Regions from separate parts of the Tatumella sp. JGM94 genome, predicted to be linked through region 1. Evidence: predicted binding sites of a transcription regulator. Region 1 holds the regulator's gene; each other region holds the start of a gene.
What was found. The regulator LexA, encoded in region 1, represses DNA repair genes until DNA is damaged. The targets are predictions, from matches to a motif close to TNCTGTATGTACATACAGNA.
Positions count from the first base shown of each region.

Region 2: dinG (ATP-dependent DNA helicase DinG) is a predicted target of LexA. The motif match lies at 7,709-7,728, and genes of this name have one in related genera.
Region 3: uvrB (excinuclease ABC subunit UvrB) is a predicted target of LexA. The motif match lies at 5,356-5,375, and genes of this name have one in related genera.

Region 1 covers NZ_JAERJN010000008.1:115,760-126,497, forward strand. The annotation lists gene JK216_RS07875 (amino acid aminotransferase) at 1-585, opposite strand, end outside; gene JK216_RS07880 (YitT family protein) at 636-1,256, opposite strand; gene JK216_RS07885 (Lrp/AsnC family transcriptional regulator) at 1,501-1,983, opposite strand; gene dnaB (replicative DNA helicase) at 2,082-3,488, opposite strand; gene JK216_RS07895 (NADPH:quinone reductase) at 3,598-4,581, shown strand; gene pspG (envelope stress response protein PspG) at 4,783-5,055, opposite strand; gene dusA (tRNA dihydrouridine(20/20a) synthase DusA) at 5,254-6,231, opposite strand; gene zur (zinc uptake transcriptional repressor Zur) at 6,494-7,012, shown strand; gene dinF (MATE family efflux transporter DinF) at 7,030-8,352, opposite strand; gene lexA (transcriptional repressor LexA) at 8,520-9,134, opposite strand; gene JK216_RS07925 (diacylglycerol kinase) at 9,243-9,608, opposite strand; gene plsB (glycerol-3-phosphate 1-O-acyltransferase PlsB) at 9,742-10,738, shown strand, end outside.
Region 2 covers NZ_JAERJN010000006.1:87,965-98,702, reverse strand. The annotation lists gene mntR (manganese-binding transcriptional regulator MntR) at 1-186, opposite strand, end outside; gene JK216_RS06255 (hypothetical protein) at 411-644, shown strand; gene ompX (outer membrane protein OmpX) at 932-1,444, opposite strand; gene rhtA (threonine/homoserine exporter RhtA) at 1,809-2,708, shown strand; gene dps (DNA starvation/stationary phase protection protein Dps) at 2,882-3,385, shown strand; gene rlmF (23S rRNA (adenine(1618)-N(6))-methyltransferase RlmF) at 3,448-4,377, opposite strand; gene ybiB (DNA-binding protein YbiB) at 4,472-5,437, opposite strand; gene dinG (ATP-dependent DNA helicase DinG) at 5,492-7,684, opposite strand; gene JK216_RS17015 (hypothetical protein) at 7,917-8,021, shown strand; gene idi (isopentenyl-diphosphate Delta-isomerase) at 8,086-8,607, opposite strand; gene JK216_RS06215 (oxygenase MpaB family protein) at 8,671-9,546, opposite strand; gene bglX (beta-glucosidase BglX) at 9,598-10,738, opposite strand, start outside.
Region 3 covers NZ_JAERJN010000006.1:63,048-73,785, forward strand. The annotation lists gene bioA (adenosylmethionine--8-amino-7-oxononanoate transaminase) at 1-197, opposite strand, end outside; gene bioB (biotin synthase BioB) at 279-1,313, shown strand; gene bioF (8-amino-7-oxononanoate synthase) at 1,310-2,461, shown strand; gene bioC (malonyl-ACP O-methyltransferase BioC) at 2,445-3,221, shown strand; gene bioD (dethiobiotin synthase) at 3,218-3,907, shown strand; gene JK216_RS06120 (ATP-binding cassette domain-containing protein) at 3,894-4,610, opposite strand; gene uvrB (excinuclease ABC subunit UvrB) at 5,449-7,479, shown strand; gene yvcK (uridine diphosphate-N-acetylglucosamine-binding protein YvcK) at 7,499-8,401, opposite strand; molybdenum cofactor riboswitch at 8,608-8,745, shown strand; gene moaA (GTP 3',8-cyclase MoaA) at 8,735-9,721, shown strand; gene moaB (molybdenum cofactor biosynthesis protein B) at 9,737-10,252, shown strand; gene moaC (cyclic pyranopterin monophosphate synthase MoaC) at 10,254-10,738, shown strand, end outside; gene moaD (molybdopterin synthase sulfur carrier subunit) at 10,732-10,738, shown strand, end outside.

The sequences.
Region 1 (10,738 bases):
CCATTGCGCTGTCGTCAAATCTGCACCGGTCGGATTATGGCAGCACGGATGCAGTAATACGATGCTTTGTTCCGGCAGGCTGTTCAGCGTGGCGATAAACTCCGCAAATTGTACCCCGTGGGTTGCATTGTCATACCACGGGTAATGGTTAACTCTGAAACCGGCACCCTCAAAAATAGCAATATGGTTTTCCCAGGTCGGATCACTGACCCACACTTCAGAGGCCGGAAAATAGTTTTTCAGAAAGTCAGCTCCGACTTTAAGGGCTCCTGAGCCCCCGAGAGTCTGGATGCAGGCGATACGACCATTGTCTGCCAGCGGGTTATTCGCCCCGAACAGCAAGGTAACAATGGCATTCCGGTACCCGGCCAGCCCTTCCATCGGTAAGTAAAGTGATGCCTCTCCCGGGATGTCCTGCAGCCGTTTTTCTGCTTCAGCAACAGCCCGTAATTGCGGAACGATGCCCTGTTCGTTGTAATAGAGACCAATGCTCAGGTTGACTTTGGCAACACGCGGATCTTCTTTATATTTTTCCATCAACGAGAGGATGGGATCGCCACCATAGGCATCGACATGTTGAAACACGTTGTACTTCTCCATCATTGTTCAGTGTGAGTTAGCCGCTGACGTCTGTGCTATACCCTGTAGCGGCCGGGACGGTGATTCATTGCAATAATCAGATTCAGTAGTACTGCGCCACAGACTGACGCCAGCAACATCGGCACAGACACCACCCACAGAGAAGCCAGCACCACACAGGTATCGACCGCCATCTGTAATTTCCCGGCACGCAAGCCGATCCGTTGCTGCAGCCAGAGCGCCAGGATATTAATCCCTCCGAGGCTGGCTTTATGACGAAACAGCACAATGAATCCCATTCCCATCACAATATTACCAAACAGGGCTGCATAGAAAGGGTTAAGCTGAGAAAAATGAATAAATAACGGATGCAGGTGGGTAAACAACGAAACCATGCCTACTGCAGTGAAAGTTTTCAGCGTAAATTCCCGGCCCATTTGCCTGACCGACAACCAGTAAAAGGGCAGATTAATCAGGAAAAACGCACTGCCGAAAGATAAGGGCGAAATATAACTGATCAGAAATGCTATTCCGGCGGTACTGCCGGTCAGTGCACCTGCCTGCTTCAGCATAATGATCCCGAAAGAGACCAGCAGGGTGCCAAATACTATCGCCAGTGCATCTTCTGCCAGGCTGTGGGGGACGTTTTCCGCTGCTGCGGTTTTTATCACTGTCATAACAACATCCTAATCGCTCAATAAGCACAAACCCTGTATTAAGCAATAATCACGCCACACTGATGCCCTGCACTGGCTGGCCGCAAAAACTGTAGTTATCCTATTGATATTACAGATGCCACCGCCGGTAACGTCACATTATCACGATGATACCGGCGGTGATATTGCGCATCCTCACCATAAATTATGCACTGTTTATGCATTCCGCAGGAAATTATGCACGATAATGGTGAGTGGATGGCCGTTAACCGTTATGGCTGTCGCCACCCACCAGCATCACCCCGCCTTCTTTCAGGCGATTCAGCACCACCGAGGTTTTAACATGGGCAACGCTTTGATGATCCGCCACCAGCTGGCTGATTAACCTGCTCAGGGACTGAAGGTCAGTCACCGTGACTTTCAGTAAATAGTCAGCGTCACCGGTAGTTTTATAAGCATCGGTAATTGCTGATGAGGAGGCGACACGCTGATGAAAACTGTCGACAGAAGCGGGAGTATGATTGATTAACCGGACTTCGATAAGCCCGGTAATTTCCGGTCCCGTCGCCCCGGGAGATAAACGGGCATGGTAGCCCAGAATTTTGCGGGTCTGCTCGAGATGGATCCGCCGTCTGGAGCACTGGGAGGCAGAGAGTCCGATCAGGTCACTCAGTTGCTGGCTGGTCAGCCGTCCGTTGGCCTGTAATAGTGTCAGGATCTGTATATCGTAATCATCAAAACTGGTCATCGGTAATCCGTGGCGGGCTGAATATATCCTCACAGATAACCGTATTTGCTGATCAATTGTCCAATACTATTTTTGAGCTGTCAGCATGAAAAATGTGATTATTCATCATCATACTGCGGGCCGGCATAGTTATCGAACCGCGACCACTGACCATTAAAAGTCAGTCTGACGGTACCGATAGGCCCGTTACGTTGTTTACCCAGGATAATTTCAGCAATACCTTTGAGATCACTGTTCTCGTGATACACCTCATCGCGGTAGATAAACATAATTAAATCGGCATCCTGCTCAATAGAGCCTGATTCACGCAAATCGGAGTTTACCGGACGTTTATCGGCACGCTGTTCCAGTGAACGGTTTAGCTGTGACAGGGCAACCACCGGTACATTCAGCTCTTTGGCCAGCGCTTTCAGAGAGCGGGAGATTTCGGCAATTTCCAGAGTACGGTTATCTGACAATGAAGGCACCCGCATTAACTGCAGGTAGTCGATCATAATCATACTTAACCCGCCGTTTTCGCGGAAGATACGCCGCGCACGTGAGCGGACCTCTGTCGGGGTCAGGCCGGAAGAATCGTCGATATACATATTCTTCTTCTCCAGCAGGATGCCCATAGTGCCGGAAATCCGCGACCAGTCTTCATCATCCAGTTGACCGGTACGAATACGGGTCTGGTCTACGCGTGATAAGGAGGCCAGCATACGCATCATCAGCTGTTCACTGGGCATCTCCAGGCTGAAAATCAGTACCGGTTTATCCTGCAACATCGCCGCGTTTTCACACAGGTTCATGGCAAAAGTGGTTTTCCCCATCGAAGGACGGGCGGCCACGATAATCAGATCAGATCCCTGTAAACCGGCAGTTTTTTTATTCAAATCCTGATACCCCGTATCGACCCCGGTCACACCGTCGTGGGGAGTGCCGACCAGCGCTTCAATACGATTGATGGTCGCTTCCAGTACCTGCTCGATATTTTGCGGGCCATCGTCTTTGCTGGATCGTTTCTCGGCAATTTTGAAGACACTGGATTCCGCCAGATCCAGAAGATCTTCACTGCTGCGCCCCTGAGGATCGAAGCCGGCATCAGCAATTTCGTTTGCCACCGAAATCATTTCCCGGACTACCGCGCGCTCGCGGACAATATCCGCATATGCACCAATATTAGCCGCACTCGGGGTATTTTTTGCCAGTTCAGCCAGGTAGGCAAAGCCGCCGGCCAGCTCCAGCTCACCGCGGGTTTCCAGCGATTCTGACAGGGTAATCAGATCAATGGGTTGCCCCAGTTCCAGCAGACGCTGCATTTCAGAGAAAATCAGACGATGGGGTCTGCTGTAAAAATCTTCGGCAACAACACGCTCAGAGACATTATCCCAGCGCGCATTATCCAGCATTAATCCCCCGAGCACTGATTGCTCAGCTTCGACAGAATGCGGAGGCATTTTTACACCTTCCAGCTGACGATCACGGGATTCATTGGATTTGTTCGGGGATTTATTTACTGCCATAGTGAGTGTCATTACCAGTGTTAAACAAGGGGCGTCACAGTATACTTTTTTTTTACCCGTATTGTCGCCCTGTACACCCGGCCAGCACCACGATTTCCCAGGAGTCAGTATGCCAAAACGTATCCAGTATAGCCGACATGGCGGACCAGAAGTGCTTGAATGGACAGACTTTACGCTGCCTGAACCCGGTGATTATGACGTAGTTGTAGAAAATAAAGCGATCGGCATTAACTACATTGATACCTATTTTCGCAGCGGCTTGTACCCTTCACCCTGCCTGCCAGCCGGTCTGGGGACTGAAGCGGCAGGGGTGGTTCTCCGTACCGGACGTGCCGTCAGCCGGGTAAGTGCCGGGGACCGGGTGGTTTATGCTCAGTCAGCCGCCGGGGCCTACAGCGAACAACATATCGTTCATCAGGACCGGCTGGTGATCTTACCCGATAGCATTTCTTATCAGCAGGCTGCAGCCTCCTTTCTCAAGGGACTGACAGTACAGTATCTGTTACGCCAGACCTATCCGGTCACCGCGGGTGAAACCCTGCTGTTTCATGCCGCCGCCGGCGGGGTCGGATTAATTGCCTGCCAGTGGGCTAAAGCGCTGGGGGCAAAATTAATCGGTACCGTCGGGTCGGCAGAAAAAGCGCAAGCGGCGAAACAAGCCGGCGCGGTAGCAACCATTAACTACCGGCAGGAAGATATTGCGGCCCGTGTTCTGGCACTGACCGGAGGACAAAAAGTACCGGTGGTTTATGATTCCGTCGGCCATGATAGCTGGGAAGCGTCGCTGGATTGCCTGCAACGCCGCGGACTGATGGTCAGTTTCGGTAACTCATCCGGCCCTGTGACCGGGGTTAACCTGGGGATACTCAACCAGAAAGGCTCATTGTTCGTGACCCGGCCCTCCCTGTCCGGTTATATCACTACCGCCAGTGAACTGGATGCCGCCAGCCATGAATTATTTACCCTGCTAGCCAGTGGTGCGATTAAAGTCCCGGTCGCAGAATCTCAGAAATTCGCCCTGAAAGAGGCTGCCCTGGCACACCGGCAGCTGGAAAGCCGTGCCACACAAGGGTCAAGCCTGCTGATCCCCTGATAATCAGGCAGACATTAACGAAAAAGGGCTTCCCGGAGGAAGCCCTTACTTTTTTATTATAGTTCTCGCTGATGCAGGGACAGAGCGAGTAATTCCTGTGAACGACAGAAAGGATAATCGCAGATTTGGTCCGTGAAAAATATGTGCTGTTTCACATTTCCGGAGGATCACTGCCGGAAAGCATATTTTCAGAAAATAGCTTTACCCGCGCCGATTCATCCTGTTGATTTTTGACAGAATTTTATCATAACGTTCCCGTCCTGTCGTTGCCGGCCTGACAGCAAAAAAATGCTGATATATCCATGCAACTGCCACCGCCAGCAGTAACCAGGGCAACAGTTTAAATGCCATAAAGAAAATCCCCGATGACAGCATGATGACAGCAGCCACCAGCAGTGCTGCCAGAACGCTTATCACTGACACCCCTGCCAGTAACAACATCATAAAAAAGCCGGCAATAAAAAATACTTCCATGGTGAGCTCCTCCGCTGACCTGAATGATCCCGTTCACTGAGATAAACATAACAAGAATCGTGCCAGCCACGGAGGATAGTTAACTGACTGAAATACAGGATTAAGTAAAAATCACCTCCGCTACCGAAGGTGTTAAAAAAACCAATAACTGGCGTGAAGTTAACAAAACCGGGGTCAGATACTTTACCGCGACTGTATTCAGCGATCGGCTACCAGGGATAAGGCCTTTTCCAGAACCCGTACATCGGCGCCTGGCTTGTGAGCATTTTCACTCAGGTGACGACGCCATTGTCTTGCGCCGGGGATCCCCTGAAACAGTCCCAGCATATGCCGGGTAATATGTCCCAGCCAGGTCCCCTGGCTGAGTTCTTTTTCGATATACGGATACATAGAGCGTACGACATCAGCGGCGTCCGCTGGCAGCATACCGGCACCGAAAATCTGACTATCCACCAGGGCCAGGAGACCGGGATTCTGATAGGCTTCCCGCCCCATCATGACACCGTCCAGATGCTGCAGGTGTGCCTGTGCTTCTTCAAGGGTTTTAACACCACCATTAATCCCGATACGCAGCTGCGGAAAATCCTGTTTCAGCTGATATACCCGCGGATAATCAAGGGGAGGCACTTCACGGTTCTCTTTCGGACTCAGGCCCGATAACCAGGCTTTACGCGCATGAATAGTGAAAGAGCGACAGCCACCCTGTTCAGCAACTGTACCGATAAAATCACACAGGAACCGGTAACTGTCCTGCTCATCGATACCGATACGGGTTTTCACTGTCACCGGGATACTCACCACCTGACGCATGGCATCGATACAGCGGGCAACCAGTGCCGCTTCGCCCATCAGGCAGGCACCAAAACGCCCGTTCTGAACCCGGTCAGACGGACACCCGACATTGAGGTTTATTTCATTGTAACCACGCTGTTCAGCAAGTTGTGCACATTGCGCCAGAGCGGCAGGATCACTGCCGCCTAATTGCAGTGCCACAGGGTGCTCTTCATCAGAATAGGCAAGGTAATCACCTTTACCATGAATAATGGCTCCGGTGGTCACCATTTCTGTATACAGCAACGTTTGTGCCGTCAGTTTACGATGGAAATAGCGGCAATGCCGGTCCGTCCAGTCAAGCATCGGGGCAATTGAGAAACGATCTGCAGGGAAAGGGGTCACCGGAGAAACCGTATCCTGCACAGAAGTCACGGGGTTGTCAGACTCAGGGGTATGAATTTTCATCAGGGAATAATTATGCGGTTAATTACGATTAATGGCGCCTATAATAGCACAAAATAACGTCACAACGGCTAGCTAAAACCCGGCCCCGTAAGGCTGAACGCTGTTTTACCGGCCAGCCTGAAACACACATCATCAACATTAAAACACCAGCCATGGTAAGATACCCCGTTATCGGAGACTTTTGTCGGAGAAAGCCATCATGCAACCTCAACTTCCTGCACAAATTCTTGCAGAGGCACAAAGCCTTTGTCAAAAACGTGGTGTGCGTATGACTTCCCAGCGTGCCGAAGTGCTGCGTCTGATGGCTGAACACTACGGTGCGATCAGCGCATATGATTTGTTGGATAAATTACGGGTCAGTGAACCTCAGGCTAAACCGCCAACCGTTTACCGCGCACTGGACTTCCTGCTGGAACAAGGGTTTATCCACCGTGTTGCTTCAAATAACAGCTATGTCGTCTGCCCGCATTTTGAACATCCGTCCCATACGTCGGTCATGCTGATCTGCGATAACTGTGCATCTGTCAGCGAGCGTCACGCAGAAGGGGTGGAGCAATTGATCAGTACCCGGGCCAGACAGGCGGGGTTTATCCTGCGCCATAGTGTTATCGAAGCCCATGGTTTATGTGAAAAATGTGCCGAAGTTGCAGCCTGTGATGATCCTGACCATTGTCAGCATGACCACAAAGCAGAGCCGAAAAAACGTCCCGGCCGGTAATCTGCCGCTCCCGTAATTCAGTCGCTGAACCAGCTATTATTACGCTGATGGTAATGCCAGCGACGCCATAAGGTGACACCCCGCAGAACCATAAATACACAGATTGCCAGCCACAACCCGTGGTTACCCAGCCAGGGAACTGTACATAAAGTCAGACCATAACCGGCGGCCGCAATGGCCATACTGTTACGCATTTCCCGGCCGCGGGCGGCACCGACAAATAAGCCATCCAGCAGATAACTGCCTGCCGCGACCACTGGCAGAATAATCTGCCAGATAAGATAATGGCTGGCCAGTTGCCGGAGAGAGTGCAGAGATGTCAGCAGATCAATAATATACGGCCCGGCCAGCCCATAAAGCAGGGAAAAACCAACGGCAACCATCCCGGCCTGACGACAGGATGCATGCCAGACCTCATGCAGTTTACCGGCCGTTCTGGCACCATAGGCCTCACCGGATACTGCCTCCACGGCATACGCAAAACCATCCAGTGCATAGGATGTAAAAGTCAGAAACATCATCAGTAAGGCGTTCACCGCCACAATATCACTCCCCAGTCTCGCCCCGGTCATGGTCAGTGAGGCAAAACAGAGTTGTAATAACAGGGAACGCAGTAAAATATCCCGGTTTAGTCCCAGTAACCGTTTCATATCACCCCGCCAGCCGTTAAGTAACATACGCCCTGTGATTTTCCGCTGTTTCAGAACACGCCATACCAGCAGCATACCCGTCAGCAGCGTGATATATTCGGCAATAACCGTCGCCGCCGCCGCGCCCCGGACCCCGAGATGCAGGTGCAGTACCAGCAGGAGTTCCAGCGCCAGATTGACCAGGTTGCCTGTCACCAGCAAAATCACCGGCGCACGGGCATATTGCACCCCCAGCAGCCAGCCGAGCAGTACCAGGTTAGCAAAGGTCGCTGGCGCACTCAGCCAGCGTACATCAATAAACTCACGAGCCTGTACCAGCGTTGCCGGATCACCGCCCATAATCCCGGTGGCTATATGACTGACAGGCTGACGCAGCAAAATAAACACCGCGCCGGCAATCAGGCTAATGAGCACCGGCTGCACCAGCGCCCTGGCCAGCAAGGTATTATTTTTTTTCCCCAGCGCCTGGGCGGTCATCCCGGTAGTGCTCATCCGCAGGAACAGCAATAACATAAACAGAAAGCTGGTTACGGTCGTCCCGATGGCCACACCACCAAGGTAAATGGCACTGCCGAGATGGCCAATCACCGCCGTATCCACCAGTCCTGTCAGTGGTACAGTGACATTTGACAGGATCATCGGTAATGCCAGCCGCCAGAGTTGCTTATCGGTAGAGCTAAGAAAAGACATGAATAATCCTGCAGGTCACATCGCAAAAGGCACAAAGAGAGACAATACGGGCACTATATGACAGCGGCATCAGTAAAACTAGCAGGCGCGGGAACAGGGGACAGTAAGGAACCGTCTGGCTGAGACATCTTACTCAGCCAGCAGGAGCAGAGGTGATCAGCGGCGGACTATAACCACTCGCCGTTACGGATAACGCCTACCGCCAGGCCTTCAACCGTCAGGTTTTGTTCGCGGATATCAACCACAATCGGCGAGAATTCGCTATTTTCGGGGAGCAGTTGCACAGTGTTACCCTGTTTTTTCCAGCGTTTCACTGTTACTTCGTCATCAATTCTTGCCACAACCACCTGACCATTACGGACATCCTGGGTTTTATGTACCGCCAGCAGATCGCCGTCCATAATACCGATGTCTTTCATTGAGGTACCGCTGACCCTGAGCAGGAAATCCGCTGACGGTTTAAACAGCGCCGGATCAACCTGAAAATGGCTTTCAATATGCTGCTGGGCAAGCAGGGGCTCACCGGCAGCGACACGGCCGATCAGTGGTAATCCCTCGGTGGTTTCTTCTTCCATCAGCAGGCGAATACCCCGCGATGCCCCGGAGACGATTTCAATAACACCTTTACGCGCCAGAGCTTTCAGATGCTCTTCTGCGGCATTCGGGGAACGGAAACCCAGCTGGGACGCAATTTCTGCGCGCGTCGGCGGCATACCCGTCTGTTGAATATGGTCGCGAATCAGGTCATAGACCTGCTGTTGCCTGCTGGTTAATGCTTTCATCCCGCCCCCTGGTTGTTTATACAGTCGCTGTGAGTATATACAGGTATTTTCTAAATGGGAACCAAAAACCGTCATAAAACAAACAACTGTCGGTTAAGATCCCGCCACTCACCACCACTGCCATAACAGAGCGATCCAGACAAAAGCCGCCAGCAGCAATGCCAGAAACACCGCCGCCGAACCTAAGTCCTTCGCCCGGCCAGATAACGGATGAATTTCAGGCCCCAGCCGGTCCACAACCGCTTCAATCGCGCTGTTAAGGACTTCAACGATAACAACCAGCACCACCGAACCAATCAGCAGTATCCTGGTGACTGTATCCACATTCAGCCAGCAGGCAACAATCACCGCCACGGCTGCCAGCACGGCTTCCTGCCGGAAGGCTGCTTCATGGCGCCAGGCCGCACGCAGTCCCTGCCATGAATAGCCCGCGGCTTTTATTATTCTCCGCCATCCGCCTGTCGTACCCGCCATCCCTGTTTACTCCTTTTATGATAAAAATTACCGTTATATCAGGATACGATTCGTTGTATCCTCACAGATCTTCTTTGTAGTTTCTGGTATGCTTGCGCCGCTTTGCTAACAGTAAGAGGCCGCAGATTTGTCTATGTCAGGTTGGCGTAAACTTTATTATAAATTACTCAGTTTTCCATTATCTTTGCTGGTTAAGAGCAAAGTTATCCCGGAAGATCCTTTCTCCGAACTGGGGCTGGATCCGACCCGGCCCATTATCTATGTATTCCCGTATGATTCCAAAGCGGATCTTCTGGCGATGCGTGCCCAATGCCTGCAGCATGATCTGCCGGATCCGTTACAGCCGGTGGAAATCGATGGTCATTTTTTACCCCGTCATGTATTTATCCACGATGGACCACGGTTACTGCCCTATTTCACTCCGAATCAGGAAACGGTAAAAATCTTCCATGATTACCTCGACCTGCACCGCAATAATCCGGCTCTGGATGTTCAGCTGGTGCCGGTATCGGTGATGTTCGGCCGCGCGCCTGGTAAAGAAGTTCAGGGAGCACAGGCGCCGTTCCTGCGTGAACTTAACGGAATACAGAAGTTCTTTGCCATTCTCTGGCTGGGACGCGATAGTTTTGTCCGGTTCTCACCCAAGGTTTCTCTGCGTCAGATGGCAGATGAACACGGTACCGATCAATCCATCGCCCATAAATTATCCCGTGTGGCCCATATCCATTTTTCACGGCAACGGCTGGCGGCGGTCGGACCGCGTTTACCGGCCCGGCAGGATCTGTTTAATAAACTGCTGCAGTCAAAAGCGATTGCCAAAGCGGTAGAAGATGAAGCCCGTAGCAAGAAAGTGTCCTACGATACGGCACAGAAAAATGCGGTCGCGATGATGGAAGAGATCGCTGCCGATTTCTCCTATGAAGCCATTCGTATCACCGACCGTGTGATGGGCTGGCTGTGGAGCCGGTTGTATAAAGGAATTAATGTCAGTGGCGGCGAACGTATCCGCCAGCTGGCACAGGATGGCCACGAACTGGTGTATGTCCCCTGCCACCGCAGCCATATGGACTATCTGTTACTTTCCTATGTGCTTTATCATCAGGGACTGGTTCCCCCGCATATTGCCGCGG
Region 2 (10,738 bases), on a different contig from region 1:
CCTCGCTGCCATATCAACCTGCCTTGCTTCACCAAATTCATGAATCAGGTCGGATATCAGCTCAACATAATCATCAATTAATTCCCTGCGATGTGCTTCCCTGACCTGCCGAAACCCTTCGGCATGATCCTCGACATCTTTAATTGCCCCCGGCAGGGAACTGACATTATTTGCTCGACGGTTCATTAAACTTCCTCATTATAATCTTGCCAGTTCCGTGGGCAGAAACCGGCAATCTGTCCGGTATTGTAAACCAGCTGCACAGAAGCTCAAATTTTTCATCAATAGCCATGGCTAAATGATATAGCAAATGCTATATCTTACTGCAGACACAGAAGGTATGGTTATTGTTCGCCAGCCAGTGTGTCGTGCTGTACCAACCGGCAGTCTTAGGCAGAGGAGAAGCAGCCATGAAAAAATCAGTAACCTGCGGCATCTGTAAGCACCAGCTATCTTTGGCCTCTGTTAATCGTCACAGTTATCAGTGGCTGAAATGCATATATTTACGTTCGCCCTTCAGCCTGCGGTTATTGTTACTGAATATGTTGTTTCAGCAGTTTAAAAAAACCAGACAACAGACATTGCTGCCATTACCTGCCAGCCGTTTCCGTCACCTGCATCCTATTCCGGTAAAAATCCTGTAAATTTACGCTCAGAGAATGCTCTGCCGGTAAAGTTCAGACTGCCGATGCATACAATGGAACCGTTGCTGTTGTTTGCCCGTTAAGGTGCATGGTTCAGTAACCCGTTTGACTGCCAACGCAGGGAGGTTCCGGACAGAAGGTGCAACGGAAGATCTGTGCCTGGCACCATCATTTTTCAGAGCGGAGAGATACAGACTAACAGAATGTGCAGCAAGGCCATCACTGAAACAAAGGCATAAAAAAACGGCCGCGGGGGCCGTTTTTTCTACAGGACAGTCTAAGTAAACTTAGAAGCTGTAGCCGATACCAGTGATCCAGGTACCAACGTCGACGCTGCGGATACGGCTCTGCTCGTAACCAACGTCAACTGCAACGTTTTCGATTGGGTTAAACTGCAGGCCTGCACCATAAGAGAAACCAACATCGCTGCTATCTTTCTTGTTGTAAGCAGTCTGGTCGTTCAGCTGGTATTTACCGAAACCGATACCGACAACACCGTAGATGCTGACCCAGTCGTTCAGACGGTAAGCAGGACCACCAGTGAAGCCGTAGTACTGACCTTTCTGGTAATAACCATCAATAGTACGGTCTTTTTCAGTGTAGGTGAAAGATCCGATCCAACCCAGCGGGTTAGAACCATCTTCGTAGCGATATTTCAGGTTGAAACCATTAGCTTTGTTCAGTACGCCCTGGTAGTCACTCTGTGCGTAACCTGCGCTAACGGTGCTCTGTGCCATTGCAGAACCGGCAGATACTGCCAGTACGCAAGCTAATGCTGAAAGACATGCAATTTTTTTCATAATCACCTCAAATGTGAAACGACTTTTTCCTGACAACGGGGAAAATATAACAAAAACCAGCAAGAAACTCTGCCGATATTTTATTGTCTAACAGATTGTTTGGTGTAACAGAAAGTTACCAGTCAACTGTAATGCACTGATTTTATTTTAGATTACTCCTGTAATCTCTGCGTAATTTTTTTGTGCTCAGGACAAATCTTTAAGGATATTCTTAAAATAACAGGACATTTCTTTACATTTAAAAAGATTCACCGCTTAAAAAACAACCATCGATCGTATTAATTTTACCCGCCTGATGAGTTAATTTATACAATCAGCTAAACTCCGCCACAAATTAATCTTTCTGATGCCGGAATAGCACGAAATGTTCATTGCCGATAAAAAAAACGCCAGCCTGTGGTTTCCTGTGATGCTGTTACTGGTTGCCATGATCTCGTTACAGGGTGCGGCCTCACTGGCTAAGCACCTGTTTCCTATGGCCGGTGCCACCGGAGTTGCCGCTTTACGACTTGGCCTGTCCACCCTCATGTTATGGTGTATTTTCAAACCCTGGCGTTTGACCTTTACAAAAGAACAACGCAGACCGCTTATTTTCTACGGGCTGGCGCTGGGGGGAATGAATATGCTGTTCTATCTTGCCCTGCGAACCATCCCGCTTGGCATTGGTGTCGCCCTGGAATTCTTAGGGCCTCTGACTCTGGCACTGGCAAACTCACGCCGTATCCCTGACTTTATCTGGATTATTGTCACAGTTACCGGCCTGGGGCTACTGATGCCTCTGGGAGACAGCCTGTCAGATATCGATCCTCTTGGCGCAGTACTCGCCCTCTGTGCAGGTGCCTGCTGGGCAATCTATATTATATTTGGCAGAAAAGCCGGTGCAGAGCATGGCCCGGCAACCGTGGCTGTCGGTTCTCTGATCGCCTCAGTAGTATATGTACCGATTGGCGTAACATTTGCTGACAGTGGTATCTGGCATTGGGAAATCATCCCGCTGGCCCTGCTGGTGGCATTATTATCAAATGCCATCCCCTACTCTCTGGAAATGATGGCCCTGACGCGCCTGCCCGCGCGTTTATTCGGTACCCTGATGAGTATGGAACCCGTAGTCGCGGCAATATCAGGAATGATATTCCTTAGTGAAATGCTGACCCTGCCTCAGTGGCTGGGATTAACAGCCATTATTGTTGCTTCAGCAGGCTCCACCCTGACAATGCAACCGCCAAAAAATAAGATCCGCCGTATTAAAGTTAAATCCTCCTGAGCCTGTTTCCTTGCTGCATTATCCCCTCGCCACCCCCTGAGATATCAGGGGATTGGTAATCTCAATCACACCGATTGGTGTATCTGCCGTGCAAAATATGACACCGTTGCTATACTTATTTCCGTGTTAAAGAGATCTGTAATACAAGATCAACTGACAGAGGAAATCACTAAATGAGTACCGCAAAACTGGTAAAAACTAAGGCTTCTGATCTGATCTATACCCGCAATGATGTAGCCGAAAAAGATAAAAAGGCTGCCATTAAAGTTCTGAGCCGCGTGGTCGTTGAGTTAATTGATCTCTCGCTAATCACCAAACAGGCCCACTGGAATATGCGTGGCGCCAACTTTATCGCAGTCCACGAAATGCTGGATGGCTTCCGGACGGCAATTACTGACCATCAGGATACGGTTGCCGAACGTATCGTTCAGCTGGGCGGTGTGGCATTAGGAACCACTCAGGTGGTTAACGATGCATCTCCGCTGAAAGCCTATCCGTTGAATATTCATACAGTGCAGGAACACCTGGTCGCGCTGGCGGAACGTTACGGGCTGGTCGCTAACGATGTTCGTAAAGCCATCGATGAAGTTCCGGATGAAGACAGTGCAGATATCTTCACCGCCGCGTCGCGGGATCTGGATAAATTCCTGTGGTTTATTGAAGCGAATATTGAATAATCCGGCCACCGGTGATAACCGGCAGATATCCCTGCTTACGGCGGAGATATCTGCGTCTTCGGCTAACGGCGGCGTAATAATTTACGTCGCTGATCTTCCTGATGAAAACTCCACGCCAGTATCCGGCTTTGTTTCTGCCCCTGTCCCATTTCCAGGATTCTGATCTGTGCAGCACCACAACTCCGCAGTAAACTGGTCAGTGGCAACAGATTCTCTTTCTTCGATACCAGGCTAGTGAACCAGCCAGCCTGCCCGGCAAATATCACACTTTCATGGATCATCCGGGTAATAAAACCGCGTTCCCCCCCCGAGCACCATAATTCATTATGCTGTCCGGCAAAGTTGAGCGGGCTGCGTTTGTCGATACCCAGGTTACGGATTTTTCGCGCGCTGCCCTGCTGCGCATCTTCTGCTGAACTGTGGAACGGCGGATTACAAATGGTCAGATGGTAAAAATCAGTTTTACGCAAAATACCGTTAAATATCGCCGCCGGATTTTTCTGTAACCTGATACGTATTGCCTGCTGTAATCCGGGGTTTGCGGCCACAATCGCATTGGCTGCAGTGACGGAAGCCGGATGAATATCCGTACCGGTAAAACGCCAGCCATATTCCGCATAACCAATTAACGGATAAATACAATTGGCACCACAGCCAATGTCCAGAACATCAGCGGCCCCCTGCACCGGACCCTGTATATCCTCAGACAATAAGTCAGCAATATAATGCAGATAATCGGCCCGTCCGGGGACTGGCGGGCAAAGAAATCCGTCAGATAATTGCCAGTTCAGATCATAATACTGTTTCAGCAAGGCCTGATTTAATGCTCTGACCGCTTTTGGCTCGGAAAAATTAACTGACCGCCGGCCGTCAGGTGTGGTGATTAACCAGTCACTCAGATGCGGGTTGATGGCAGACAGGCGTTCAAGGTCATAACTACCCTGATAGCGATTCCGCGGATGCAATGATTGTTTGAGTATTGTTTTTTTCATAAATAGTCACAGGAAAAACCAGCGTGTAACTTACCCACCCTGGCATAAAAAATAAAGCCGCAATCTCTGATTAATATAAACAGTCAGGGAATATTCAGTATCCCAACGCCTGCAATTGTCTCAGTCCCTGAGCGACCGTTGCACAACGGCCGCTGGCAACCAGACAACAGGCAACCTGCAGCCGTAACGGCTGAGGCACCGGAATCGACTGTTCCAGCACGTCCTGCGTCCAGCGGGCTGTATCCGCTGCAGATTTTGAATCAGGCAGTCTGGCGGCCGCTTCAGGCTGCCGTTCAGTCAGTAGCAGTGGCTCACCGTCCCCGCCGGTGACCTGATAAATGGCCGGCCCGCGCTGCGGATTGGCGTAGACCTCCCCTTCACAGCCATTTAATAATAATGCAGGCGCGCCGGTCTGGCGGAAAAAGGTCGCGACTTTAGGAACATATTCCGGGTGAGATACTGCAGATAAGCGTAGTGCAGCATCATCGGCAAACGGACTGGCCAGTTTCGCCAGGGAATGGGCACTGTTACGTAAACCCAGCTGCCAGCGCAGGGCCAGTTGCCTGGCTAACGCCGGACACCATTGGTCGATGGTAATAAACGCCAGATGCCCCTGATTAAGCTGTTGTTGTGCCTGCGCAATACTCACCGGGAAAATACCCAGTGCGGCAAAAACGGCTTCACTGGTGATGCGGGTAGGATCATGATCAATCCCATGAACAAATACCGGGAAACCGATTTTCTGCAGTAATAATGCCAGCAGTGGTGTCAGGTTTCCCTGGCGACGAGCACCATTATAGCTGGGGATTACCACCGGTAACGGCAGACCCGCGGGAACCTGCAACTGTGGTAGTTTTTGCTGGAGTGCACGATAAAAGCCCAGCATTTCAGTGTCACTTTCCCCTTTAATACGTAGCGCGATTAATACCGCGCCCAGTGTCAGCGGATCAAGCTGGTCATCAAGCATCGCCTGGTACAACTGATAAGCTGTCTGCTGGTCCAGATCGCGCGCATGATTTTTTCCGCGCCCGATCTCTTTTACTATCCGGATAATATCCATGCTGATTTCCTGTCTGCAGGCCGTCGGCCCTGTCATTAATAGTCAGCCAGTGTATTAACGCCGGGTCCGGCGCTTTACGGTTTTCTTACCGGTGCTGGCGGTGGCTTTTTTACTGTTATCCGGCGGCGGAATCACCGGCTGTTCGATAGCAAATACCGGTAACGCTGAGAGTAAACGACTGCCATACGCTTTACTTAGCAGCCGGCGATCATAAATAATGACTTCGCCTGAACACTGATGGCTGCGTATTAGTCTTCCTACCTGCTGAATAAGGGTAAAGGATGCACTGGGCAGACTCTGAATTTCAAACGGATAACGTTTCTGGCTTTTCAGCCATTCACCTTCGGTGACTATGACCGGACTGTCGACAGGCGGAAATGAGATTTTGTGAATATGCACCTGAGTTAATAGTTCGCCTTTCAGATCCAGCCCCTCAGAAAATGATTGCAGCCCCACCAGCACACTCTGCTGTCCTGCTTTTACCCGCTGACGATGGATCGCAATTAACCTTGAGCGCGGCTGATCGCCCTGTACCAATAGCATCAGACGTAAATCGGCCACTTCAGCCAGAAAAAGCTGCAACGCCCGGCCACTGGAAAATAAAACCAGGCTCCCCGTATGTTTTTTTTCGGTTACCTGCTGACGAAAATAACGGGCCATCTCAGCAATATGCAACGCCTCCTGTGCAAGCTGCGGTTCATATTGCATTTCAGGGATCACCAGTTTCCCCTGCCGCACATGGTCAAAAGGTGAGTCCAGTGCGACAAAACGGTCCTCTGCTGCGTTATTCAGCCCGGACATCTCACTGAGACGCCGGAAGCTGTTCAGGGAACGTAACGTTGCGGATGTCAGGATCACGTGGGGGACTTTCCGCCATAACAATTTTTCCAGCTGATCGCTGACCCGGATCCCTGCACAATGAAACCATAAATGACGCTTACCTTCCTGCCAGTCAGTGGTCAGCCATTTGGAGACCGGTGCGCCCGAGAGCTGTTGCATACCCGCCAGCCACCATAGCTTACTCAGCGATTCGAACCAGCCGAGAAAGCGGTTAAGCTGTAACAGCCCGCGATGAATACGTACCATATTCTCTTTTCCGGTCATTTCTCCCAGCAGAGTGATCAGACCCTCACACAGCCCGCGTAATGCGTCACACAGTTTAAACAATCGCTGGCAGCATTGTTCGGTGTCTGCCGGTAACTTTCCCATCACAAAACGGTATTCACAGGCTGTCTGGCCCTGTTCCGGCAGCAGTGGCGATATACCCGCCACCAGTTCCACGATCAGTTGCTGCACCGTGGCACAATGCTCACCCAGCCGTTGCGGATTAGCCAGCGGCGGCGGCGACTTAAAGGTAAACCAGCTGCGGAGCGTTTCTATCAGTTTAGTAAACAAATCCAGTTGCAGGCCGGTACCGGCCGGGGAGATATCACTGCTCATCTCCAGGGCATCCCGCGCAACATCCGGCAAATGATGTCCTTCATCAATCACCAGCAGCATCTCTTTGGCCGGGGGCAACACCGTGTCAGTCTCGAGTGCAGCCATCACCAGTGCATGATTAGCCACAATGACTTCTGAATGTTCGATTTCCCGGCGGGCAAGAAAAAACGGACATTCCCGGTACCACTGACAGTGGTGCGCAAGACAACTGGTTTTATCCGTCGAAATTTTCTGCCACAGCTGATCATCAATTTGCTCACTGCAATGATCACGCAATCCATCCCATGCGCCACTGGCCAGGGACTTCTCCAGCCCGGACGCTATTTTCTCTTCCCGCTGTTGCTGTTCTCCTGAGACTTTTGCTATCTGACCGGCGGATTCATCCAGCCAGTACAGCAGATCTCCCTGAGTATCCTGCTGGTCACTTATAAAATAAAGATTACGCGGACACACATAACGACGGCGACCGAAAGCCGCGGTAAACGCCAGATCAGGAATGAATTTTTTGAGTAATGGTAAATCTTTATCAAAAATCTGATCCTGCAGTGCCACATTCGCGGTACTGATCACCAGTTTCTTTTCTGACGAACGGGCGATGGCAATACCGGGGATCAGATACGACAACGTTTTCCCCACCCCGGTCGGGGCTTCAATCGCCAGATGACGTCCGGCCTCACCCGACAAGGTTTTGGCGACCTCGGCAATCATCTGCCGCTGAGGCGGACGCGGGACAAAGTCCTCCACCTGCGCCTGCAGTTGCTTATACCATTCACCAATTTGTAATTTTATTGCGGGTGTCAGAACCATAACGACCGTCTGCTGGAAGAATCAGCCTGTATTTTTACACAGTATGCTGGCTGACGGCAGCCCTGAAAGAAAAATTGCGATAAAAAACGGATGACGGACAGAGAAAATCCTGTGATAGCGGGAAATACCCGCCGGATAAATACCGGCGGGACCGGTTCCCGATAAGGATAACGTTTATCACTGAACAGTTAACAGGTATTATCGGCCATCTGAATTAAGGAGCGGTATATAAATGAACTGGCAAAAAATCGGTATTACTTTCCTTTTTTTCCTGCTTGCCCTCGGCGGCGTGGGGGGCCTAATGCTGGTCGGGTATAGCATTATTATCGGTGCCTGACAGGCAGACATTACCGGAGAATATCGCAGCGGTATCAGGATATTAGCCGGTAGTGCCGGGCAGACTACTGTGTTGCCCTTGTTTCGAGAACCTGCTGCAGAGTGTGCCTGAACCAGGGCGTGAAGCGTTCAGCACTGGCGGCCATCTCCTGCTGCAACCTGCCGGGGCTGACGTAACGCCAGGCATCGGCTTCCTGAAGATTTAACTGTGGTAACTGCCGGGTGACTCCGAAAAATATATGCCCGTATTCATGCTCAGTAAGTCCGTTCTCCAGCAGAAGGTTATAACAGGTTTCAAAAACCGGCGTCAGCGCCATCCTGATCCCCATCTCTTCCTGTAAACGGCGTTCTGCCGCATGCTGCGTCGTTTCTCCGGGAAACGGGTGCCCGCAGCAGGTGTTACTCCACAGCCCGCCACAATGGTATTTATGTGCGGCACGGCGTTGTAACAACAGATCGCCCTCAGGCGTAAACAGATAGACGGTCACTGCCCTGTGCAATAAGCCTTTTTCATGCACTTCCAGTTTTTCCATCGTTCCGGTCGGTTTATCATCTTTATCAACAAGAATAACTTCGATCACTGACATAAAATTCCTTTATAGACTTGCCGGAATGATACACCGCCCGCGACTGCCGGGAAATTGTTTGCCTCAGGGCAGTCTGCCCACCCGTTGCATCGCCCGGTGCCATGCCCCCTGCTGTATGGACCAGCGCAATAGCCGTGCAATAGTCTCCATACTGTAACGTGTCATTGTCCGTTGCAAGCCTGAGCGTGGCGGACGTCCCGGCACACCGGTCCATGAAGGCAGTAAATCACCACCGGCGCGCAGCATAATACTCATTACCTGCCTGGCGGCGGCTGATGGCGGCGGGGCTGAAAATAAGAGTCTGCTCACTTCCAGGGTCCGTTGATCAATACGCAGCTGCGGACGCATAGCCTGCAGATATTCTTCAACCTGATTCACGGAGACGGGAATATCAGCCGCCCCGAGTGCGGTGCCGGTTAAAGCGGCTTCAGCATAATAACGGTTCTGATCTGCCAGGCTGAGGCGCGGATTTTTATAACGTAAATGGGCCGCCAGAAAACTGGACATTTCGGCAACATGTACCCAGGTCAGTAACGCCGGATCACTGGCCTGATAAACCAGGCCGTCCGGTGTTCTTCCTTTTACCCGCAGGTGGATATTCTTCACTTTTTCGATTAAAAAACGGGCATCCTGCATGTTACCAAAACTGGTAACAGCAATAAACTGGCTGGTTCTCCGTAAACGGCCGAACATATCCTGACGAAAATCTGAGTGATCCCAGACACCTGCCAGGGCTGCGGGATGCTGCATTTGTAACAGCAAGGCGGCGATACCGCCACAGAGCATCGATGCAAAGTCACCATGTACCGCCCACACCATACTGTCGGGGCCAAATAACCCGGCATCTCCGGGCGGCTGGTTTAAATCAAATTCATTCAGGGACAGACCGTTCAGCCGGTAGACCTGGCGGGCAATTCTGTTACGTAACATATTCATCATTTACCGGGCAGCGCCGGCGGTCGGTGTACCGGCGCTGCCTGATTTTCCGGATTATTGATAAGTAAATTGTGTTTTCTGTGTCCGGACCGAGTCCAGACCGATCATCAGGTTAAACACTCCCGGTTCTGCCACATATTTCATCTGCGGGTCCAGGAATTTCAAATCATCTTCATTCACCCTGAAGGTAACCTTCTGTGATTCTCCGGCGTTAAGATCGATTCTCCGGAACCCTTTCAGCTCTTCCACCGGACGGCTGATACTGGCAACAGGATCATTCAGATACATCTGCACCACTGTCGCCCCTTGCCGTTTACCGGTGTTGGTGACTGTCACACTGGCCTGTAGTTCACCACCCTGCGAAAAGTGGCTGGCAGATAACGTCACCGGCGACAGCGTAAACCGGGTATAACTGAGTCCGTAGCCGAACGGATATAAAGGCCCGTTTATCGCATCATAATAATGGGAAGTATATTTATCCGGATGCAGGTAGTCATAAGGCCGTCCGGTGGGCAGATGATTATAATATAAAGGAAGTTGTCCGACCGAACGCGGGAAAGTGACCGGGAGTTTACCGGACGGATTTTTGTCGCCAAACAGAATATCGGCAATCGCATTCCCGCCTTCGGTGCCACTGAACCAGGTTTCCAGGATAGCATCGGCCTGCTCAGCCTGCTGGCTGATATCCAGCGGACGTCCGTTCATCAGTACTATCACCAGAGGTTTGCCGGTGGCTTTCAGAGCATCAAGTAAACGGCGCTGGGCTTCAGGAATACGGATATCGCTGCGGCTGGAAGCCTCATGGGCCATTCCCTGTGATTCACCAACTGCGGCAACAATCACATCCGCTTTACGGGCAATAGCCACGGCCTGATCACGCAGTTGTTGCGGCGATTGCCTGTCTACCGTTACCGACGGTTGATAACTGTTCAGAAACTTTTGTACTAACGGATTATCGGTAATGTTTGCGCCTTTGGCATACAGCAGTGTCCCCTGTCCCTGTAACGCATTACGCATTCCCTGTAACAGGGTCACCGACTGTCCGGCAACCCCGGCGGCCGACCAGCTGCCCATAATATCGCGCTGACTGTCAGCCAGCGGCCCTACCAGTGCAATGGTCTCCTGTTTTTTCAGGGGCAAAACATCGAGCCGGTTTTTCAGCAGTACCATGGTTTTATCAGCCACTTCCCGCGCC
Region 3 (10,738 bases), on a different contig from region 1:
TTAAGCCGCGGGTGGTTATAGCCATGAATAGCAGCCCACCAGGAAGACATGCCCTCTGTCAGTTGTGTTCCGTCAGCCAGAGTCAGGGTACAGCGGTCGGCGGTGACCACCGGATAACAGGGCAAAGGATCGATCATTGAGGTGTAGGGATGCCAGATATGCTGGCGGTCGAACGCAAGGTCGTCGGCAGTTAACATAAACTTGTAAACCAAATTAAAAAGATTTAGTTTACAAGTATACGTATAAAAACTGTCTTTGTTAATTACCCGGAGCATGTCATGTCACAACGCTGGACCCTTTCTCAGGCCGAAGCTTTGTTTGAGAAACCGTTACTGGAACTGCTTTTTGAAGCACAGCAAGTGCATCGCCGTCATTTCGATCCGCAAAAAGTCCAGGTCAGTACCTTATTATCGATTAAAACCGGCGCCTGCCCGGAAGATTGTAAGTATTGTCCGCAAAGTGCCCGTTATAAAACCGGCCTCGAGTCAGAGCGCTTAATGGAAGTTGAAGAAGTTCTGGCTTCAGCACGCAAGGCCCGCCAGGCCGGATCAGGCCGTTTTTGCATGGGCGCGGCATGGAAAAATCCCCATGACAGGGATATGCCTTACCTGGAGAAAATGATTGCCGGTGTTAAAGAAATGGGGATGGAAACCTGTATGACGCTCGGCACCCTGTCAGCGCAACAGGCTGAACGACTGGCCAGTGCCGGACTGGATTTTTATAACCATAATCTCGACACTTCCCCCGAATTTTACGGCAGTATCGTGACAACCCGTACTTATCAGGAACGGCTGGATACTCTTGGTGCGGTCAGGGATGCGGGCATGAAAGTCTGTTCCGGAGGAATTGTCGGTCTGGGCGAAACGGTTACCGATCGTGCCGGACTGCTGGTTCAGCTGGCCAATCTGCCGGTTCCTCCGGAGAGTGTTCCGATCAATATGCTGGTGAAGGTCAAAGGTACGCCACTGGCAGATAACGAAGATGTCTGTCCGTTTGATTTTATCCGGACGATAGCTGTGGCCAGGATAATGATGCCTGCCTCTTACGTCCGTCTATCCGCCGGGCGTGAACAGATGAATGAACAGACCCAGGCGATGTGTTTTATGGCCGGAGCTAACTCTATTTTCTATGGCTGCAAGCTGCTGACCACACCAAACCCTGAAGAAGATAATGACCTGCGTCTGTTCCGTAAACTGGGGCTTAACCCCGAACAGACTTATACGGAACAGGGCGATCGTGGCCGTGAGCAGCAATTACATCAGGTATTACAGGAGAGTGATACGGCGTTGTTCTATAACGCGGCGGTACAATGAGCTGGCAGCAAAAAATCACCGGAGCACTGCGGTTACAGCGTGAGTCCGGGTTGTGGCGTCAGATGCAGCCGGTTACTCCCGCGGCAAATGCAACACTGTCGGCAGAAGGCCGGCAGTATCACCATTTCTCTTCCAATGATTATCTGGGACTGAGCCGGCACCCGCGGATTATTGATGCCTGGCAGCAGGGGCTTAACCGCTGGGGAGCCGGTGCCGGTGCCTCCGGCCATGTGACGGGCTATACCCCGGCACACCGGGAGCTGGAAGAGGCCCTGGCGCAGCGGCTGGGGTTTTCCCGGGCATTGCTGTTCGGTTCCGGATTCGCGGCCAACCAGGCCTTAGTTTTTGCTCTGGCCGGTAAACAGGATCGGTTGCTGGCCGATAAACTGATGCACGCATCATTACTCGAAGCAGCGGCCCTGAGTCCGGCGACGTTATGCCGTTTTCAGCATAACAGCCCGCAGAGCCTGCAACGGTTACTTTCCCGTACCTGTGACGGCGAAACCCTGATTATTACCGAAGGGGTGTTCAGTATGGACGGTGACCGTGCGCCATTGAGGGAGCTCCGTCAGCAGGCAGATGCCTCAGGCAGCTGGCTGGTGGTCGATGATGCGCACGGTATCGGGGTCTGCGGGCCACAGGGCAGGGGCAGTTGCCAGCAACAGGGGATTACGCCTGATATTCTGGTGGTCACCTTCGGTAAGGCATTCGGTGTTGCCGGAGCCGCCATACTCTGCTCTGCAGACGTGGCCGACTATTTGTGTCAGTCGGCAAAACACCTGATTTACAGCACGGCGATGCCTCCGGCACAGGCGGTGGCTATTCATGCGTCATTACACCTGATCGACGTTGCTGATCAACGCAGAGAAAAATTACAGCACAACATCCGTTTATTCCGTCAACAGATGACAGGTCTGCGCTGGTCACTGCTCCCCTCAGAGACAGCGATCCAGCCATTGATGATCGGAGAAAATCAGTCAGCCGTCGATCTGGCCGCAGCACTGCGTCAGCGTGGGTTTTGGATCAATGCGATCCGTCCGCCAACGGTACCTGCCGGCGCAGCAAGGCTGCGTATCACCCTTTCGGCAGCCCATGATCCGCAGCAGATTGAACAACTGGCGGAGCACTTATATGCATTGCAATCCTGAACAGACCGCAGGGCCGGGTGTTGATAAATCAGCAATAGGTAAAGCTTTTGGCCGTGCGGCAGCAACTTATGATGATTATGCAGCGCTGCAGCGTATTACCGGTGACCGTTTACGGGAAATAGCCGGCATGCCGGCAGCAGGCGACTTACTGGATGCGGGCTGCGGCAGTGGCTGGTATAGCCGTTGTTTCAGCGCCGCGGGGTATCGGGTCACGGCACTGGATATTTCGACAGAGATGCTTCGTTATGCCCGTCAGCAACAGAGTGCCGCAGATTATCTACAGGCTGATCTGGACGCGTTACCTTTTCGCGCCGGTAGCTTTGATGTTATCTGGAGCAATCTGGCCCTGCAATGGAGCAACCAGCTGCGGCAGGCAGTATATCAGCTGCGTTCTGCTCTGAGACCGGCAGGTCAGCTGCGATTTTCCACAGTTGCGGCAGGGTCATTACCGGAAGTGGATCAGGCGTGGCAGTCCGTAGACGGTACTGCACATACTAACTCGTTCCTCACAGTGCAGCAGATTACGCAGGCCGTCTGCGGGTATGGTATCAGGCTGATCCATGAGCCCGTAACCCTGCACTTTCCGTCTGCTCGTGCGGCGCTCTGGTCACTGAAAGGGGTGGGGGCCGGTCATCTGCACCAGCGGACGAAGAGTCTGCCCCTTACCCGTCAGCGGCTGGCGCTGCTTGATGCGGGCTGGCCTAAAGAGACAGAAGGCTACCGATTAAGTTATCAGATAGTGTATGGAGTGACAGAATGAATCATCGCTGGTTTATCACCGGAACAGATACAGAAGCCGGAAAAACGGTGGCGACAACCGCATTGTTGCAGGCGGCGGCAACGCAGGGCTGGCGCGCGGCGGGTTATAAGCCGGTAGCCTCCGGCTCGGAAATGACACCGCAGGGATTACGTAACAGCGATGGGCTGTTACTGCAACAAAACAGTTTACCTGGTCTGGATTATCATGAAGTTAATCCGCTGGTCTTTGCTGAGGCCACATCGCCGCATATTGTCAGTGCGGCACAACGACAGCCGATTAGCGCGCAGGCGATGTCAGCAGGGCTGCGTCATCTGGAAACGAAAGCCGACTGGATTGGCGTAGAAGGGGCTGGCGGATGGTTTACACCACTGGCAGACGATTTTTTGTTTTCTGACTGGGTGGTTGCAGAACAATTGCCGGTAGTGCTGGTGGTAGGAATGAAACTGGGCTGTATTAATCATGCGCTTCTGAGTGCTGCCGCAATCCGGGCTGCCGGCCTGACGCTTTCCGGCTGGATAGCTAACTGTGTACAGCCACCTCAGGAGCGTCATCAGCCATATATGGAAACCCTGATTCAGCGACTGCCGGCACCACTGCTCGGCGAAATCCCGCAACTGACCAGCAGACAGCAACTGTCCTGCTGCGGACAATATGTTGATTTACCCGCTGCCGTCAGTTCACGCTGAGCCATTTATTGATCATGCCTTCATCCAGCTGAGTAACACGGCCGTTAGCGACGCTGCGGCCGCAATGCAGCAGTAGAAAATAGTCGGCCACACTGCGGATAAAGGAAACCCGCTGTTCCAGCAACAGGATGGTCATCCCGAACTCATGATTCAGGCAGCGTAGCAGGTTACCCATATCTTCTTCCAGCCAGCAGGACATTCCTCCGGTCGGTTCATCCAGAATCAGTAATTTGGGTTCCAGTACCAGCGCCCGGGCCAGTGCCAATTGTTGCTGCTGATCGATAGTTAAATCACCACTGCGCTGATGACGCAGGTCATACAGATGCGGGAAAAGATCAAAGATTATTTGCGGGATTGCGTAAGGCGGGCTGCTTTTTGCGGCCTTTAAGGCGATCATCAGGTTATCTTCAACACTCATCTGAGAAAAGATATGCCGCCCCTGGGGAACGTAACCGATTCCCATACCTGCCCGTTGTTCTGACGGTTGTTGCTGAAGGTCGCGTGGCGGAGCATTACGTTCCTGCCAGGTAATGGTACCGCTATTGATCGGCAAATATCCCATAATACAATTGACCAGCGTCGTTTTTCCCATCCCCGGCTGGCCCAGCACAGCAGTGCATGAGCCGGGCATCAGGTCCATGTCGACATCCCGGAGAATATGATTCGGACCATAAAACTGATTGATTGCACGTAAACTCAGCATCTGTTGCACTCCTCTGTATAGGTTACGCCTGGCGGCCCGCAGACTGCCCGGCGACGCTTATGCCGTCTCTCCCCGGACGACAGCACCCTCTGAATAAAGCAATTATCAGGCCACAATGATGTAGCCTGAGAAAAACCGGTTATATCGGGTCTGTCAGGGCCAGTTATGCACAGCCAGTGGCTATCGGCAGGCGCTGTTGCACTTTACCGGTGCCGGGCGGAATGCTTTAGGGTGCATCCTGACCGCTAAAAAGGCAGAAAATCTGAGGAGAGGTACTTGACCGTAGTGAAAAATAACGTAAAGCCGTGCTGCGGCAATGATTTGAAAACTGACATAAGGGGTAAAAAAAGCCAAAAAAAATTTTTTTTAATCTGGCTGAAAAGGGATTAATAATTTATACACAGCCGATGCTATCAGGGCTAAAAACAGTTATCCACTATTCCTGTGGATAACTATGTGCATTAGCATCTTAAAACAGGGCTGAAGCAAGGAAATATGCGGTCTGGCAACAGACTGGCTGTAAATCGGACTTTTGATATTAACTGTATATATTCAATTAGTTAATTAAAAGCAAGCCTGCGGACAGTCAGACGGCCGATTATGGCAGTGGTTTATTACATTAACTTGACAAACGATAAAGTCGGCAGGCAGTCGGTGGATAACACTGGCCACGGAGACAATCGCGCGGAGAAATAAAAATTATTTCTCGTTAAAATTCCTTAAGTCACATTGTGATATGTATCCGTACTGGCTGTATACCCAGTATGACACTGGCAAATTTTCGTTCAGTGGTTAGAATAGATCCCCCGCCAGAACAGATGCGACAGGTGACCCTACGATGAGCAAAGTTTTCACACTCCATTCGGAATTCAAACCGTCAGGTGATCAGCCTGAGGCCATCCGCCGTCTGGAGGAAGGGCTGGAAGACGGATTAGCACACCAGACATTGCTCGGGGTGACCGGCTCCGGAAAAACCTTTACGGTGGCTAATGTGATTGCTGACCTGAACCGGCCAACGATGGTACTGGCCCCCAATAAAACCCTGGCGGCCCAGTTATACGGTGAGATGAAAGCCTTTTTCCCTGATAATGCTGTCGAATACTTTGTGTCTTACTATGATTATTACCAGCCCGAAGCCTATGTGCCGAGCTCGGATACCTTTATCGAGAAAGATGCCTCGGTCAACGAGCATATTGAGCAAATGCGTCTGTCGGCAACCAAAGCTTTACTGGAACGCCGCGATGTCATTGTGGTCGCTTCCGTTTCGGCGATCTATGGTCTGGGTGATCCGGATTTATATCTGAAAATGATGCTGCACCTTAGCCGGGGAATGATCATTGACCAGCGCAGTATTCTGCGCCGACTGGCTGAGCTGCAATATACCCGTAATGACCAGGCTTTTCAGCGCGGAACATTCCGCGTGCGTGGCGAGGTGATTGATATTTTCCCTGCCGAATCTGATGAAATTGCTCTGCGGGTCGAACTGTTTGATGATGAAGTCGAACGACTGTCGATCTTTGATCCTTTAACCGGTCAGGTGGCACAGACGGTTCCCCGCTATACGGTTTACCCTAAAACTCACTATGTCACGCCACGTGAACGTATTGTGCAGTCGATGGAAGAGATAAAACTGGAACTGGCCGATCGCCGCCGTGTATTGCTGGAAAATAATAAATTACTCGAAGAACAAAGGATTACGCAGCGTACTCAGTTCGATTTAGAAATGATGAATGAGCTGGGTTACTGCTCGGGTATCGAAAACTATTCACGTTATCTCTCGGGCCGCGGGCCGGGAGAGCCACCGCCAACCCTGTTCGATTATCTGCCCGCCGACGGCCTGCTGGTGGTCGATGAATCACACGTCACTATTCCGCAAATAGGCGGAATGTACCGGGGGGATCGGGCGCGTAAAGAAAACCTGGTCGAGTATGGTTTCCGTTTACCTTCGGCGCTGGATAACCGCCCGCTGAAATTTGAAGAATTTGAAGCTCTGGCACCCCAGACGATTTATGTTTCTGCGACCCCGGGGGCATATGAACTGGACAAATCCGGCGATGAAGTGATTGACCAGGTCGTCCGGCCAACGGGGCTGCTGGATCCGCTGATTGAAGTGCGTCCGGTGGCGACACAGGTAGATGATTTATTATCTGAAATTCGTCAGCGGGTCGAAATTAATGAGCGGGTACTGGTGACCACTCTGACCAAACGGATGGCGGAAGATCTGACCGAATATCTTGAGGAGCATGGTGAGCGGGTACGTTATCTGCATTCCGACATTGATACGGTCGAGAGGATGGAGATTATCCGCGATTTACGGTTAGGCGAATTTGACGTACTGGTGGGCATAAACCTGTTACGGGAAGGGCTGGATATGCCGGAAGTTTCGCTGGTGGCTATTCTGGATGCAGATAAAGAAGGTTTCCTGCGTTCTGAACGTTCTCTGATTCAGACGATTGGCCGTGCGGCTCGTAATATCAGTGGTAAGGCTATTCTGTACGGCGATCGTATTACGCCTTCCATGGCACGTGCTATTGAAGAAACTGAGCGCCGCAGGGAGAAACAACAAGCCTGGAACCAGCAACACGGGATTGTACCGACCCGGTTAAATAAGAAAGTGACTGACATCCTTGAACTGGGGCAGGGAATTGGCCGTACGAAAGGGAAGTCTCAGGACAAAAATCAGACCAGGCAACGGGCCGCAGAAGCGGCTGGCCAGTATGCAGCATTAACCCCGCAGGCAATGCAGAAAAAAATTGCCGAATTGGAGGCCAGAATGCAGAAGCATGCCATGGATCTTGAGTTTGAAGAAGCTGCGCGGCTACGTGATGAATTACATGAGGTCCGGGCACTGTTTATCGCCGCCTCCTGAGTATCCGTGGGGCGGCGGACTATCCCAGACTCTGTACGGCCTTTTCCAGGGCAATATGCAGCAAATGCCGGTCATGACGGTATCTGATATCACCGGCTTCAAGGGGATGCTGAATAATTCTGCGCCCCCCCAGCTGGCTGATATCAGCGGCAGGACTGACAATAACGGCATCAATCACCCTGCGGCCAATCACCTGCTCCATTTTCTGTAGTTTATCGCTGACCGTCAGAGAACCCGCAGGACTGTGTTCTTTCCCCAGATTACCAATAAAAATCATTTTGGCCGGGGTACGTCGCAGGGCGGTCGCCATCTGTTCCATCAGCAGTACCGGCATCAGGCTGGTATAAAAACTGCCGGGGCCGATTAAGATCAAATCAGCTTCAGCGATAGCCTCTGTCGCTTCACGTGTCGCGGTTACCTGCGGAAAGAGCGTCAGGGAACAGGGCAGTTCATCCATTGCATCAATGGCAGTTTCACCATATACAGCATTTCCCCGACTATCGGTAGCGACCAGGTCAACCGGTTGCTCTGACATCGGGATCAGAAAAGCATCCACTTTCAGCACATTACGGATAAGATTAATCGCCTCCAGCGGTCTGACACTCAGATTATCCAGCGCTTTCAGCATCAGGTTCCCCAGATTATGTCCGGCCAGTTCACCGTTACCACTAAAGCGGTATTCGAACATGGCAGAGGCGATGCCGGGTTCAGTAATTAACTGATTCAGACAATTGCGCATATCACCCCAGGCAATTCCGCCTTCCGAGCGACGGATCCTGCCGGTGGAACCCCCGTTATCCGTGGTGGTGACAATTCCGGTTAGCCGTGACCCGAGAGAGGAGAGGGATGACATCACGCGGCCTAAACCATGCCCCCCGCCAATGGCCACAACGCGATCTAAATCTGCCAGTGTGCGATTCATAATTATCCTTTGGTTAGCTGTTAGCCCGGGGTGACAAATATCTGCCAAACAACCAGCAGAGAAACAGTTATTCTCTCTTAATAAAAGCCTGTTTAACAGAGGATTAATCTGTAGCGGTAAATGAACATTAACCGCCACAGCGGAGGCCAATAGCGTGACTTATGGAGAGGTTTCGCGCTAAAATTCGTTCGGGCGATTATCTGTACTGATAATCTACACTCTAAGCCCGTATCACCTACGTTATCACGGGTAATAAGGTGTCCGGGCCGCAGTTATTACTGCCAGGGTGCGGGAAGAAATGACCGCATCTCCCGACTTCGGAAAGGTGTTTCTGTGTCTCAGTTGATTGATACGTTTGATCGGCGGTTTTACTATCTGCGTCTGTCAGTGACGGATGTGTGTAATTTTCGCTGCACATACTGCCTGCCGGATGGTTACCGTCCACACAGTGTCCGCAATAAAGGCTTTTTATCCACGGATGAAATCCGCCGGGTGACCCGCGCCTTTGCCGCAGCCGGCACCGAAAAAATTCGGCTTACGGGCGGCGAGCCTTCCTTACGGCGTGACTTCACGGATATTATTGCCGCCGTCAGAGAAAACCCGCACCTGCGTAAGATTGCCACCACAACTAATGGCTACCGTCTGCAACGTGATATCCGCCATTGGCGTGATGCGGGCCTGACCGCCGTCAATGTCAGTATTGACAGCCTTGATGCCCGCCAGTTTTATGCCATTACCGGCCAGGATAAATTTCGCCAGGTCATGGCGGGGATTGATGCGGCTTTTGAGGCCGGGTTTGAGATGGTTAAGGTCAATACAGTATTAATGCGGGACGTTAACAGCCAGCATTTGCAGACATTTCTTGACTGGATCCGTGACCGCCCTGTGCAGTTACGCTTTATCGAATTGATGGAAACCGGTGACGGCAGTGACCTGTTCAGGAAACATCACATTTCGGGTCAGGTCATTCGCCAGCAATTAATTGAACGTGGCTGGCAACTGCAGCAAAGAGCAAAAGATGATGGCCCGGCGCAGGTATTTTCACACCCGGATTACCAGGGAGGGGTCGGTTTGATTATGCCCTATGAAAAAGATTTTTGCCTGAGCTGTAACCGGCTGCGGGTGTCGGCGACAGGTAACCTGCACTTATGTCTGTTTGGTGAAAACGGGATACCACTGCGGGATTTACTGGTCAGTGACCAGCAACAGGATGAGCTGCTGGCACGGATTACACAAAGCCTCGGGCAGAAGAAGCAAACCCACTTTCTGCAACAGGGAAATACCGGCCATACCCAAAACCTTTCGTTTATTGGCGGATAGTCAGGAGAGACCAGCATGAGCAAATCCCCGCGGGAATTTATTCCGCTTAGCGTGGCACTGCTTACAGTGTCAGACAACAGAGATCAACACAGCGATAGCTCCGGTGATTACTTTCGTGAAGCGGTTACCGCAGCCGGCCACCGGGTCACGGAACAGGTGATCTGTCAGGATAACTGCTATCACCTCCGGGCTGTGGTTTCACGCTGGATTGCCGGTGAACAGGTGCAGGTGGTCATTGTCAATGGAGGTACCGGTTTCCATGCTAAAAACAGCACCCCGCAGGCATTACTGCCCCTGTTTGACCGGACTATTGATGGATTCGGCGAATTGTTCCGGATGATCTCCTATGAAGAGATTGGTTCAGCGACCCTGCAATCGCGCGCAGTGGCGGGTATGGCCAACCGGACGCTGATTTTTGCTGTGCCCGGCTCAACGGCAGCCTGCCGTCAGGCGTGGGAGCGTATTATCGCGTCACAAATTGATGCCACTACGGCGCCCTGTAATTTTGTCTCACAATTGAAGAACCAGTGATATGTCGCGACTCACACATATAAACAGTGCCGGAGAGGCACATATGGTCGATGTTTCTGCCAAGCAGGAGACCGTCCGGGAAGCCCGTGCTGAGGTATTTGTCAGTATAAATCAGCAGACATTACAAATGATTGCTGATGGCAGTCACCACAAAGGGGATGTATTCGCAACTGCGCGGATTGCAGGTATTCAGGCGGCCAAACGCACCTGGGAGCTTATCCCCCTTTGTCATCCGCTAATGCTGAGTAAAGTTGAAGTTTCACTGACCCTGTGCGAGCAGCATCAGCAGGTACATATTGAAACACTGTGCCGGCTGACGGGAAAAACAGGTGTGGAAATGGAAGCGCTGACTGCCGCCTCGGTGGCCGCACTGACCATCTATGATATGTGCAAGGCAGTGCAGAAAGACATTGTTATTGACAGGCTGAGGCTGGTCAGTAAATCCGGCGGTAAGTCGGGTAATTTCAGGGCGGATAATCATGATTA